3 regions of the Streptomyces sp. NPDC053427 genome follow, and region 3 is predicted to be linked to each of the others. Evidence: riboswitches for the same ligand, from Rfam matches in the RefSeq annotation. Region 3 holds a riboswitch; each other region holds the start of a gene.
The links. A riboswitch is a leader RNA that binds a small molecule or an ion and turns the genes downstream of it on or off. The one in region 3 is predicted to bind S-adenosylmethionine.

Region 1 (4,102 bases), on a different contig from region 3:
TCCTGGTCGGCCAACAGCTCGTCGCGATGTGCGCGACGAATGCGGAGGTGGATGCTTTTGCCGTGCGCCACCCCACCCTGTACCCGGTCGACCGCGCCTCGGGGACACTGGGCAGGCCCATCGCGGTCAACGGCCCCGCCGTGCCGATGGGCGTCGCCAACGGCAGGCTCGTACTCCTGCAAGTACACATGGGGGGAACGGAGCTGGACCGCTACAACGGGGTCGCGCGGGTCGACCTGGCCTCGCGGAAGGTCACGTACTCCCGACTGGCCAAGACCTACGTGGGGACGCCCGGCATGGCGGACAGCACCGTCTATGTGAGCGGGCAGACCGGTCTCGTCACCGCACTCGACCCCGCGACCGGCCGGGAGAAGTGGTCGCAGCAGACTGGCGTGGAGGGCGCGTCGGGCCCTGTTGCGGGAGCCGACGCACTGTACTTCAGCTCGGCCACCGGCCGGGTGGTCGCGCTGTCTCCGTACGAGGGCAAGCCCCTGTGGACAACAGATCCGCAGGCCGATGGGTTGACGGGCCAGCTGGGCGCAAGCCCGCGTGTGACTCTTGCGGGGCGTGCGGTGATCGTGGCCGCGGCCAAGAACACGCTTTTCGCTTTCGACGCACAGAAGCCGCCGAAGTCGGGCTGACCTACTCGGTGAAGGCCGCGACACCGCTCGGGGCACCCAGGCCCGTCGGGCCGTCGTAGCCCTTGCCTGGGCGGGCGACCGCCTGGAGTTCGACGACCCCGCGGGCGGCTTCTTCGCGATCGGTTGCCGGCCTCGATCCAACTGCCCCTGGCCGGCGGACCCGCCGTGACGCGAGGGGCACGTTCAGACACGAGGGCCGCCTCCGACGCCGTGCGCGGCGCTCGTGGTTCATGTCCGGACCTCGTCGGCATCCCACCAGGTCTGTCCGGACTCGTTTTGTCATCCCACAGGTCGGGCACGCTTTGACAAGCATGGCCGAGATCTGACTAACTTGCGCCGCAGATCGGTCATGAGTGTCAGCGACAAGCCCTGGCTTGCTGACCGGCAACCCTCGCGCCGCGGTGGGGTGCCCCAGGTGACGACCGGACCGGAAGACCTTCGGTAAGCGCGAGCCCCATGGGCCGGAACAGTGACGGTGACGGAATGTACGCAGCTTTGGGGACAGCCGCATGGCGACGCCGTGGCTGCCTGCTGCTGTGCGCGAACCGGTCGGTCGATCTGCTGCGCGTCAACAGCGCTCTGTGTACCGGCACCTGCCGTGCGTTCCGCCAAGGCTGAAGACTGACGGTCTTCTGAATCTCTGATGCCACCGCTGTCGCGGTGTGCGTCCTCCTTGCCCAAACCCCGTTCCGCGCGTCCCCGTGCGCAACGTCACGCGGAGCCCCTTCGACCCGGCACCGTGCCGTTGCGGCATCCGTGGTCCGGGCTGTCCGAATTCGCTGGAGTCCTCCATGAGTGAACCCCCTGGCGCTGTGGTACCCCTCGCCTCAGCACCTCCTGCCGAGGAGCGCCCCGCCCCCTCCTCCGCGCCTCGTACCGCACGTACCGCACGTCCTGCCGAGGCCGAACGGCCGGGCGACGGCGCCGCACCGCGGCCGCCCGCGGCGCAGCGGGTGCTGCCGCTGCGCAGGCCAGGCCGCTGGATCGCCACGGCGATCGTGCTGGTGCTGGCCGCCCAGATCGCCCACGGCCTGGTGACCAACCCCTTCTATCAGTGGGACCGGTTCCAGTACTGGTTCCTGCGCCCGGCGATCCTCGATGGCCTGCTCATCACCCTCAAGGTGACGGCGTACAGTGCCGTGCTCGGTCTGCTCGGCGGCATCCTGGTCGCCCTGGGCAGGCTCTCCCGGAGCCCGGTGCTGCGGGCGGTTGCCTGGACCTACACATGGCTGTTCCGCTCGGTTCCGCTCATCGTGGTGCTGCTGTTCCTCTACAACTTCAGCGCGCTGTACAAGACGCTGAGCCTCGGGGTTCCGTTCGGGCCCGCCTTCTTCACCTTCGACGAGTCCCGGCTCGCCACCGACATCGTCGTGGCGGTCGTCGGACTCACCCTGAACGAGACGGCATACGCGTCCGAGGTGGTGCGGAGCGGCATCCTCGCGGTCGACCAGGGGCAGCACGAGGCGGCGTTGGCGCTGGGCCTGCCGAAGAGCTACCAGTTCACGAAGATCGTCTTTCCGCAGGCCCTGCGCTCCATCACCCCGAACTACGTGAATCTGCTGATCAATCTGATCAAGAGCACGTCGCTCGTCTTCTACGTGTCGCTGCTCGATCTGTTCGGCTCGGCGCAGAGCATGGGCAGCACGTATCCGGGTGACATCGTCCCGCTGCTGCTCGTCGCCACCGTCTGGTATCTGATCCTCACGAGCGCGGTCTCCATCGTCCAGTTCTACGTCGAGCGGTACTTCGCCAGGGGCGCGACGCGCACCCTTCCGCCGACGCCGTTGCAGAAGTTGCGGGCAGGTCTGCGTGATCTGCGTGCCCGAGCCCGGAGGGAGGCCGCGATATGACCACCGAGAACGGGACCGAGACCGGAACCGCCGAGATACGACCGGCCGCGGTCGAGGTCCACGACGTGCACAAGTGGTACGGCGCCCACCGGGTGCTGGACGGCGTCGAGTTGACCGTACGACCCGGCGAGGTCACCGTGATCCTCGGGCCGTCCGGGTCCGGCAAGTCCACCCTGCTGCGGGTGATCAACCACCTGGAGAAGCCGGAGGTCGGGTACGTCAGCGTGAACGGTGAGCCGATCGGCGTGCGCCGGCACGGCGAGCGGCTCAAGGAGCTGAGCGAACGGGTCATCCTGGGGCAGCGCAGCCGGATCGGCTTCGTCTTCCAGAACTTCAACCTCTTCCCGCACCTGACCGCGCTGGACAACGTGGCCGCCGCTCCCGTGGCCACCGGGAAGCTGACCAAGTCCAAGGCCCAGGAGCTGGCCCACGAACTGCTCGGCCGGGTGGGCCTGGCCGACAAGGTCGGCGCCTATCCGCGACAGCTGTCCGGCGGCCAGCAGCAGCGGGTGGCCATCGCCCGCGCCCTCGCCCTGCGGCCGGGGGTCATCCTCTTCGACGAACCCACCTCCGCACTCGATCCCGAACTCGTCGGCGATGTATTGGCCGTCATCAAGGACCTGGCCACCAGCGGCACCACCCTCATCATCGTCACCCACGAGATCGGCTTCGCCCGTGAGGTGGCCGACCGGGTCGTCTTCATCGATGGGGGCCGGATCGTCGAACAGGGTCTGCCCACCGAGGTGTTGGACCACCCGAAACACGAGCGGACCAGGGACTTCCTGAGCAAGGTGCTCTGACCTCGCCATCCGTCCCACTGCCCGCGCCCCGTCCGGGCTCGCGCCCCCGCACACCACCGAAGACCCCCCACACCACCCAAGCCCCCCATACCACCGAAGAACAAGCAACGCGCCCTCACCACCACTCACCGAACCAAGGACAGCCATGCGCACCCTCAACCTCAGCAGCAGACTCCTCCGCAGCCTCTCCGCGGGCACCGCCGTCGTTACCCTCGGCACTGGCCTCGCCGCCTGCGGGGGCACCAGCGACGCGGCCGGCAAGTCCGACAGCAAGGCGTCCGGGACGGTCACCGTGGGGGCCCATTCCAACGGCGCCGCCAAGGAGACCACGCTCAAGGTGTCCGAGGTCAGGTCCATCAGCGCCGAGCTGCCGAAATCGATCGCCAAGAAGGGCAAGCTGGTCATCGGCGTCGGCGCCCTGCCCACCGGCTCCGTGCCACTGAACTTCGTTGGCGACGACCAGAAGACGCTCACCGGAGCCGAGCCCGACTTCGGCCGACTGGTGGCCGCTGTCCTCGGCCTCCAGCCCGAGGTGAAGAACCTCACCTGGGAGAACCTGTTCGTCGGCATCGACAGCGGCAAGGTCGACGCGGCCTTCTCCAACGTCACCGACACCGAGGAGCGCAAGAAGAAGTACGAGTTCGCCACCTATCGGCAGGACAACCTGGGGTTCGAGGTGCCCAAGAAGAGCACCTGGACCTTCGACGGCGACTACCGGAACCTGGCCGGCAAGACGGTCGCGGTGGGCCGGGGCACCAACCAGGAGAAGGTCCTGCTGGAGTGGAAGGCGAAGCTGAAGAAGCAGGGCAAG
Region 2 (4,102 bases), on a different contig from region 3:
CCCAACGGTCCCGGCGTCGCCTACCTCGCCCATGTCGTCGGCTTCGCCCTGGGCTTCCTGTACGCATGGGCGCGCTACGGGAGGGATAGTGTGGGGGCCACCAGGGGGAACGAACCGGCGACCGAGGGAGAGAGCCAGCCGTGATCACTTCGATCGTGCTCATCAAGACCAGCGTGGACCGCATCCCGGAGATCGCCGAGAAGATCGCCGCCCTGGAGGGTGTCAGCGAGGTCTACTCCGTCACCGGTGCGCACGATCTGATCGCGATGGTGCGGGTCGCCGCCCACGACGACCTCGCCGACGTCATCCCCGGCCGGATCAGCAAGGTCCCCGGCGTCGCCTCCACCGAGACGCACATCGCCTTCCGCACGTACTCCCAGCACGACCTCGAGGCGGCGTTCGCTATTGGGCTGGATGCGTGACGCTGCGCTTGGCTTGGGCCCCACGTTTTTGACTTTCCCGCCGTGGTGGTTGTTCGCCGTTGCGCCTGCGGCGGGCTGGTGCCGCTGCGCGGGGCTGTTCGGCAGCGGCACCGGGCCTACACGGCTCCGCCGCTACGACCCGGCACCTCCCCGTTGAGGGTGGGAGAAACCCGTGGGGGTGCCTGTAGGCGGTCAGGTGTCTCTTGTGGACCGGTCATGGTGAACGGACGACTCAACGCCCGCCCCCACCGAGCCCTTCCACCCACCCACGGGAGGGGACGGACCGTAGCGGCGGAGCCGTGTAGGGCCGGCACCGCTCCCGAACAACCCACGCCCGCCGCAGGCGCAACGGCGAAACACCCCCACGGCGGGACGGCCGACAACGTGGGGAGAAACCCCGCTACGCGGCGGGCACGCAACGGCCGTCCTCGGTGCGGTAGTTCCACTGCGCGCCGTCTGCCACCAGTTCCTTGACCGCGCGGACGAAGCGGTCGACGTGCTCATCCGGCGTGCCAACGCCCAGGCTCACGCGGATGGCGTTCAGCGAGCGCTCGCCGGGGGCCGCCTCCGGGGCGCCGCACTCCCCCGGCTCCTGCGGCTCGCTGCCCAGGAGGGTCCGTACGAGCGGGTGGGCGCAGAAGAGGCCGTCGCGGACGCCGATGCCGTACTCCGCCGACAGCGCGGCCGCGAAGTGCGAGCTGTTCCAGCCCTCGACGACGAAGGAGAGGACGCCCACCCGCGGGGCGTCGTCACCGAAGAGGGAGAGGACGTTGACCTCGGGGACCTCGGCCAGGCCCGCCCGGACCCGGGCGATCAGCGCCTGCTCGCGGGCGACCAGCTGGTCGAAACCGGCCTCGGTCAGCGCCCGGCAGGCGGAGGCGATGGAGTAGGCGCCGATGACGTTGGGCGAGCCGGCCTCGTGCCGGGCCGCGGTGGTGTGCCACTCGACGTCCACCCCGCCGTCCGTACGCCGCGAGACCTTACGGCTGGCGCCGCCGCCCGCCAGGTACGGCTCCGCGTCCTGCAGCCAGTCCGCGCGGCCCGCCAGCACACCGGCGCCGAACGGCGCGTACAGCTTGTGCCCGGAGAAGGCGGCCCAGTCGACGTCCAGCTCGGCGATGTCGACGGGGTGGTGCGGGGCGAGCTGCGCGGCGTCGAGGACGATCCGGGCGCCGTGGGCGTGTGCGGCAGCGGCCAGTTCCCGTACGGGCCAGAGCTCACCGGTCACGTTCGAGGCGCCGGTGACGCAGACCAGCGCCGGGCCGTAGGGCTCGCGCTCGGCGAGCGCCTGCTCCAGAGTGTCCACCGCCTGCTGCGGGGTGCGCGGCGCGTTCAGGTACGTCACGGCGGTGTCCGCGCGCTGCTCCCAGGGCAGCAGCGAGGCGTGGTGCTCGGTCTCGAAGACGAACACCCGGGTGTTCTGCGGGAGTACGGCCGCGAGGAGGTTGAGCGAGTCGGTGGTGGAGCGGGTGAAGACCACCTGGTCGTCGGCGCGGCAGCCGAGGAAGTCGGAGATGGTCCGGCGGCTGTTCTCGAAGAGGTCGGTGGACAGCTGCGAGAGGTATCCGGCACCGCGGTGCACGCTGCCGTAGTACGGGGCGTAGGCGGCCACGTCGTCCCAGACCCGCTGCAGGGCCGGGGCGCTGGCGGCGTAGTCCAGCGCGGCGTAGTCGACCTCCCCGCCGGTCACGAGCGGAACGGTGACGTCCCGGCCCAGAACCGGCAGCGGGGCACAGACGGAACGGTCGGCGGCAACGGCGGAAACAGACATGGCGAACTCCCGTAAGAGGCAGGCGAATGACCGCGGCCGGGTGCGCGGAGGCGCACTGCGTGGCGGCCGCAGTGGAAGAGAAAAGGGGTGCGGGAAAGGGGCCGACGGCCCTATCGCATTCGCTGAATCACGGAAGATGCTCCCTCGAGGACCAGGATCCCTGGCGAGGGATCCGCGCTTGCCGCAGACCTCGCTGCCTGCGGCCTGGTCATCACCCGGGGCACCCCGCCACGGACGGAGGGTTGCCGGACAGCGGGCCGGGGCCTGTGTCGCTGTCACTCGTGACCTGCCGAGCATCATGCCACAGCAGCAAAGCGGCGCAAGGCCCGGTCCGGATAACGGACAGGGCCTTGCGCCGTACCGATGGTCACCGGCCGCTCATCTGTTGCTGGCCGCCACCCAGCGCTCCAGCACCCGCTTGGCCGCCCCGGAGTCGATGGCCGCGGCGGCCCGGTCGATGCCGGCCCGGATCTGCTCCGTCAGGGGCGCCTCGGACGGCTCCAGGGCCACCAGCGCCGCCGCGGCGTTCAGCAGCACCGCGTCGCGCACCGGGCCCCTCTCGCCGTCCAGCAGCCGGCGGGCCACATCGGCGTTGTACGAGGCGTCCGCGCCGCGCAGCGCCTCGACCGGGACGATGTCGATGCCGACGTCCCGCGGGTCGAAGGGCTCCTCGCGCACCGCGCCGTCCCGGACGATCCACACCCGGGAGGTGGCGGTGGTGGTCAGCTCGTCCAGGCCGTCGTCGCCGCGGAACACCAGCGCCGACGAGCCGCGCTCGGCCAGCACCCCGGCCAGGATCGGCGCCATCCGGGCGTCCGCGACGCCGGTCGCCTGGGCACGGACCTTGGCGGGGTTGGTCAGCGGGCCCAGCACGTTGAAGGTCGTACGGATGCCGAGCTGGCTGCGGGCGTTGGCGACGTGGCGCAGCGAGGGGTGGAACTTCACCGCGAAGCAGAAGGTGATGCCCGCTTCCTCGGCGACCTCGGTGACCCGCTGGGGGGTCAGGTCCAGATTGACGCCGAGCTTCGCCAGGACGTCGGAGGCGCCGCTGGCGGAGGAGGCGGCGCGGCTGCCGTGCTTGACGACCTTGGCGCCGGTGCCCGCCACCACGATCGAGGACATCGTGGAGATGTTGACGGTCTTGGCGCCGTCGCCGCCGGTGCCGACGATGTCCACGCTGGGGCCCGGCACCTCGATCAGCCGGGCGTGCGCGTACATGGTGCGGACGAGTCCGGAGATCTCGGCGACGGTTTCGCCCTTGGCGCGCAGGGCCACCGCGAACCCGGCGATCTGGGCGTCGCCGGCCTCGCCCCGCATGATCTTGTCCATCACCCAGGCGGTGTCGTCGGCGGTGAGGTCACGGCCGTCCAGCAGGGCGTTGAGGATGCCCGGCCAGGTGTGGGCCGCCACGCTGTCGCCGCCAACCGGGGTCACAACGTTCATGGTCCACGCTCCTGGTCCGTCCACTTCTGTGGTCATCACCCTATCGAGCCCCCGGGCACGCCGGAGGGCCCCGTCCAGTCGTCGGACGGGGCCCTCTGGGTGGCGTACTACCTGGTGCGCGTCGGCGCGCCGAGGTGATCAGTGGTGGCCGTGGCCGCTGGTGATCTCCTTGTACTCCTCGACCGTCGGCTTGGGGATGACGTTGTCCTCGCCGTAGTAGGTCTTCGAGAGCTTGGCGCGCAGCTTCTGCGACCGGCTGATCTTGCGGCGGACGCCGTTCTCGTCGACCTCCGGGCCGAGCTCGAGCGGCTCGGGCTGCTCGTGCTGGGTGAGCACGTGCAGCTGCTCCTGGCCGAGCGGCTCGTGGATCTCGACGAACTCACCGTGCGGCAGGCGCTTGATGATGCCCGACTCGCGGCCGTGCAGCACCTTGTCCTTGTCGCGCCGCTGCAGACCCAGGCAGATC
Region 3 (4,102 bases):
AGGACGGCGGCCCCGGGCGCCGCGGCCTCGGCCAGCGCCTCCGCGAAGGCGGCGTTGTACGCCTCGTACGACGCCCATTGCGCCCGGAATTCCGTGTCGAAGGCCGGCTCGAGCGGCGTCTGATACAGCATGTGATGGACGAACCACAGCACGGAATTGGCAATTCCGTTGTAGGCGTCCGCATGCACATCCGCCGGAATATCCAGCATCCGGATCCGCTGCCCGCCGGTGTCCGCCGGATCCAGTGCGCCCCCGGTCCGCCGTACGGCCTCCCGGTCGCCCTCCCCGAGCGCCGCGCACACCCACACCGCGTCCGTGTCCGGACCGATGGCCGACAGCCCGGACACCAGCCCGCCGCCGCCCCGCTTGGCCGTCAGCGCGCCGTCTTCCGCGACGGCGTACGACACCGGACCACGATTGGACGCGAGGAGAACCTCGGCAACCGGCTGGACCGCACTGGGCACGGAGCCCTTCTCGGAGACCATGCCGCGACATTAACCGGCTGGCGATCCGCGCAAACGTACGGAAACCAGCCGACGTGGATCCGGTCAGGCCGCCCGGCGCTCCGCGTACTCCGGTATTTCGGCCATCGGGGGCCGCTCCTCGGTGTCCACGTCCGTGGTGCGTGCCACGAAGCCGTTCTCGCCGCGTTCGAACTGGGTGAGGCGGGGACGGATCAGATGGCCGCGGGTGAGACGGAGCTGAGCGGTGCGGTAGATGGCGGCGGCCATCCGGCCGAGCGCCCGGCCGTCCTGGTGGCGGTGTCTGCGTACGCCCACGTCCACCTGGGCGAGGGCGTCCAGGCCGACCGTGTGCAGGGCGTCGACCAGCAGGCCGAGCTCGACGCCGTAGCCGACCGGGAACGGCAGGCGTTCCAGGAGGGAGCGGCGGGCCGCGTACTCGCCCCCCAGCGGCTGGACGAAACCCGCCAGCTGGGGCCAGTGGAGATTGAGCAGCGGACGGGCGACCAGCTCCGTGACGCGGCCGCCCTGGCCAGGGCCGGCGCCTTCGCCACCCGTCTCCAGGGGGCGGTCGTACATCGCCTTGACGAAGTGGATGTCGGGGTCGGTCAGCAGCGGGCCGACGATGCCGGAGACGAAGGTGGACGAGAATTCGCGCAGGTCGGCGTCGATGAAGCAGACGATGTCGCCGGTGGTGGCGAGCAGGGAGCGCCACAGGACCTCGCCCTTGCCGGGGACGGCGGGAAGGCGGGGAAGGACGCTGTCCCGGTGGACGACCTTGGCGCCGGCCGCCGCCGCGACCTCTGCGGTACGGTCGGTGGAGCCGGAATCCAGCACCACCAGCTCGTCCACCAGAGGGACGGAATCGGTCATCAGGTCCCTGCGGATCGCCGCGACGATCGCGCCGACGGTGGCTTCCTCGTCGAGCGCGGGCAGCACGACGCTGACCGTACGGCCCGTCTGGCGCTTGGCCTCCAGCAGCCGCCCGAGCGGACGGTCGGCCGCCGACCAGGAGCGGCTGCTGAGCCAGCGCTCCACCTCTTCCAGCACGTCTACGACTCCTCGGTGGCCGCCGGATCGACGACCCGTGGGTGATCCATTTGTGATCCATCTCGCGGTTCGGACGACTATCTCAACCGTCAGTGCCTTCGGTTACAGTCTTGAACAACGCGGATGACCGTCGCATGTCGGGGTCACCGCCACAAACGCCTGGGTTTCGGCCCAGCGCCATACCGCTCATCCAGAGGGGCAGAGGGATACGGCCCGTTGAAGCCCCGGCAACCCTCCAGCCGGTCTCCGTCGCAGCAGCTAGCTGCCGCGCGCGAGGCTCCCGGCTAGGGAAGGTGCCAAATCCGTCTCGTGGCGAGATGCGTCGCGAGGAAGATGAGGAGAAAGGGCCTCGCCTCCATGGCTGTGCAAGTTACCGAAACCGCCGCAAACACCCCCACCGTCGCCCTGGGCCCGGCCGTCGGACTCTCCTGCCGCGAGTGCGGGCAGCGCTTTGCGCTCGGTCCGATCTTCGCGTGCCAGGAATGTTTCGGGCCGCTCGAAGTGGCCTACGACCTGCCGACCGGCGACCCCGAGGGCCTGAGGAAGCGGATCGAGGCCGGACCCGACAACATCTGGCGCTACGCCCCGCTGCTGCCCGTCCCCGCCGATGTGGCCGACAAGCCGAACCTCAACCCCGGTTTCACCAAGCTGGTCAAGGCCGACCGCCTCGCCGCCGAGCTGGGCGTCACCGGCGGTCTGTACGTCAAGGACGACTCCGGCAACCCGACGCACTCCTTCAAGGACCGCGTCGTCGCGATCGCCGTCGAGGCCGCCCGCGCCTTCGGCTTCACCACCCTGTCCTGCTCCTCCACCGGCAACCTCGCCGGCGCGGTCGGCGCCGCGGCCCGCCGGGCGGGCCTGAAGTCCTGCGTCTTCATCCCGCACGACCTGGAGGCCGGCAAGGTCGTCATGGCCGCGGTCTACGGCGGCGACCTGGTCGGCATCGAGGGCAACTACGACGACGTCAACCGCTTCTGCTCGGAGCTCATCGGCGACCCGATCGGCGAGGGCTGGGGCTTTGTGAACGTCAACCTGCGCCCCTACTACGGGGAGGGTTCCAAGACCCTCGCGTACGAGATCTGCGAGCAGCTGGGGTGGACCCTGCCGGACCAGATCGTGATTCCGATCGCCTCCGGCTCCCAGCTCACGAAGATCGACAAGGGGCTGAAGGAGCTGATCGCCCTCGGCCTGGTCGAGGACAAGCCGTACAAGATCTTCGGTGCCCAGGCGGAGGGCTGCTCGCCGGTGTCGACGGCCTTCAAGGCCGGGCACGACGTCGTACGCCCCCAGAAGCCGAACACCATCGCCAAGTCGCTGGCCATCGGCAACCCGGCCGACGGGCCCTATGTCCTCGACATCGCGCGTCGTACGGGCGGCGCGGTGGAGGATGTCAACGACGAGCAGGTCGTGGACGCCATCAAGCTGCTGGCGCGGACGGAAGGGATCTTCGCGGAGACCGCGGGCGGGGTGACCGTCGGTGTCACCAAGAAGCTCATCGAGGACGGTCTGCTCGACCCGGCCCTGACCACCGTCGTCCTGAACACCGGTGACGGCCTCAAGACGCTTGACGCCGTCGCTTCCGGGCCCACGGCCACCATCCGGCCCGACCTGGACGCGTTCCGCGCGGCCGGCCTGGCCGGCTGAGCCCCGGATCCGTACCCGTACCTCCTGAACTCGCACCCGTAGTCGCTGGAAGGCAGAACCCATGAGCGTCAAGGTCCGCATCCCCACCATCCTCCGCACGTACACCGGCGGTGAGGCCGAGGTCGTCGCCGAGGGCGCGACCCTCGCCGAGGTGATCTCCGACCTGGAGAAGAACCACACCGGGATCGCGGCCCGCGTGCTGGACGACGCGGGCAAGCTGCGCCGTTTCGTGAACGTCTACGTCAACGACGACGACGTCCGCTTCGAGCAGGGCCTGGAGACGCCGACGCCGGACGGCGCGGGCGTCTCCATCATTCCGGCGGTGGCCGGCGGCTGCTGAACGGCTGCCGCATTGCCGCCGGGGGCCAAATTGCGCCATCTATCGGCTTGAGTGACGAGAATTGCCCCATCCGCCCAAAAGCGGATGGGGCAATTCCATGTTCCGAAAGGCGATACCATGGGGGCGATCTTCTTCGTATGAGCCCTCGTACAACTCGCGTATGACCCTCGTACGACCCCGCGCGCGTGCCCAACGCATATGTGATCGCGATGAGTTGTGCCCGAAGTGTGTGCAGCATTTGTCGGATACGTGAGCTATGCCCGGCCCGACTTGCCCTGGCGTAAGGGGACTTCACCGCATAATTGCCGATTCTTCGGCGTCGGAATTCTCGTCCGATTGACCTGTTGCGCTGGGCATTGGTGCAGATACATTCAGCGGCGGTCGACGCGTTCCGGCGCACACCCCACGGGCCTTTCGCGGGGTGAGGTCTGACCCGGGTCCGCGGAGTGCGGTCCTGCGCAAGGGCCAGTAATAGGGGAGTTAGGCATGGCTCAGGGCACCGTCAAGTGGTTCAACGCGGAGAAGGGGTACGGCTTCATCGCGGTCGACGGTGGTGCGGATGTATTCGTCCACTACAGCGCGATCCAGATGGACGGCTACCGCACCC

Region 1: linked by a shared signal. The riboswitch ahead of ACIGWZ_RS10000 (ABC transporter permease subunit) and the one ahead of thrC (threonine synthase) in region 3 are both predicted to bind S-adenosylmethionine.
Region 2: linked by a shared signal. The riboswitch ahead of ACIGWZ_RS22910 (aminotransferase class V-fold PLP-dependent enzyme) and the one ahead of thrC (threonine synthase) in region 3 are both predicted to bind S-adenosylmethionine.

What each region holds. Positions count from the first base shown of each region.
Region 1 covers NZ_JBITYA010000003.1:428,389-432,490, reverse strand. The annotation lists gene ACIGWZ_RS10005 (serine/threonine-protein kinase) at 1-641, shown strand, start outside; SAM riboswitch class IV at 987-1,095, shown strand; gene ACIGWZ_RS10000 (ABC transporter permease subunit) at 1,433-2,491, shown strand; gene ACIGWZ_RS09995 (amino acid ABC transporter ATP-binding protein) at 2,488-3,291, shown strand; gene ACIGWZ_RS09990 (ABC transporter substrate-binding protein) at 3,437-4,102, shown strand, end outside.
Region 2 covers NZ_JBITYA010000008.1:98,796-102,897, reverse strand. The annotation lists gene ACIGWZ_RS22920 (rhomboid family intramembrane serine protease) at 1-144, shown strand, start outside; gene ACIGWZ_RS22915 (Lrp/AsnC family transcriptional regulator) at 141-422, shown strand; gene ACIGWZ_RS22910 (aminotransferase class V-fold PLP-dependent enzyme) at 823-2,193, opposite strand; SAM riboswitch class IV at 2,363-2,480, opposite strand; gene trpD (anthranilate phosphoribosyltransferase) at 2,572-3,636, opposite strand; gene ACIGWZ_RS22900 (cytochrome bc complex cytochrome b subunit) at 3,775-4,102, opposite strand, start outside.
Region 3 covers NZ_JBITYA010000004.1:558,902-563,003, reverse strand. The annotation lists gene ACIGWZ_RS14215 (trehalose-6-phosphate synthase) at 1-485, opposite strand, end outside; gene ACIGWZ_RS14210 (glucosyl-3-phosphoglycerate synthase) at 549-1,511, opposite strand; SAM riboswitch class I at 1,695-1,851, shown strand; gene thrC (threonine synthase) at 1,869-3,155, shown strand; gene ACIGWZ_RS14200 (MoaD/ThiS family protein) at 3,217-3,495, shown strand; gene ACIGWZ_RS14195 (cold-shock protein) at 3,982-4,102, shown strand, end outside.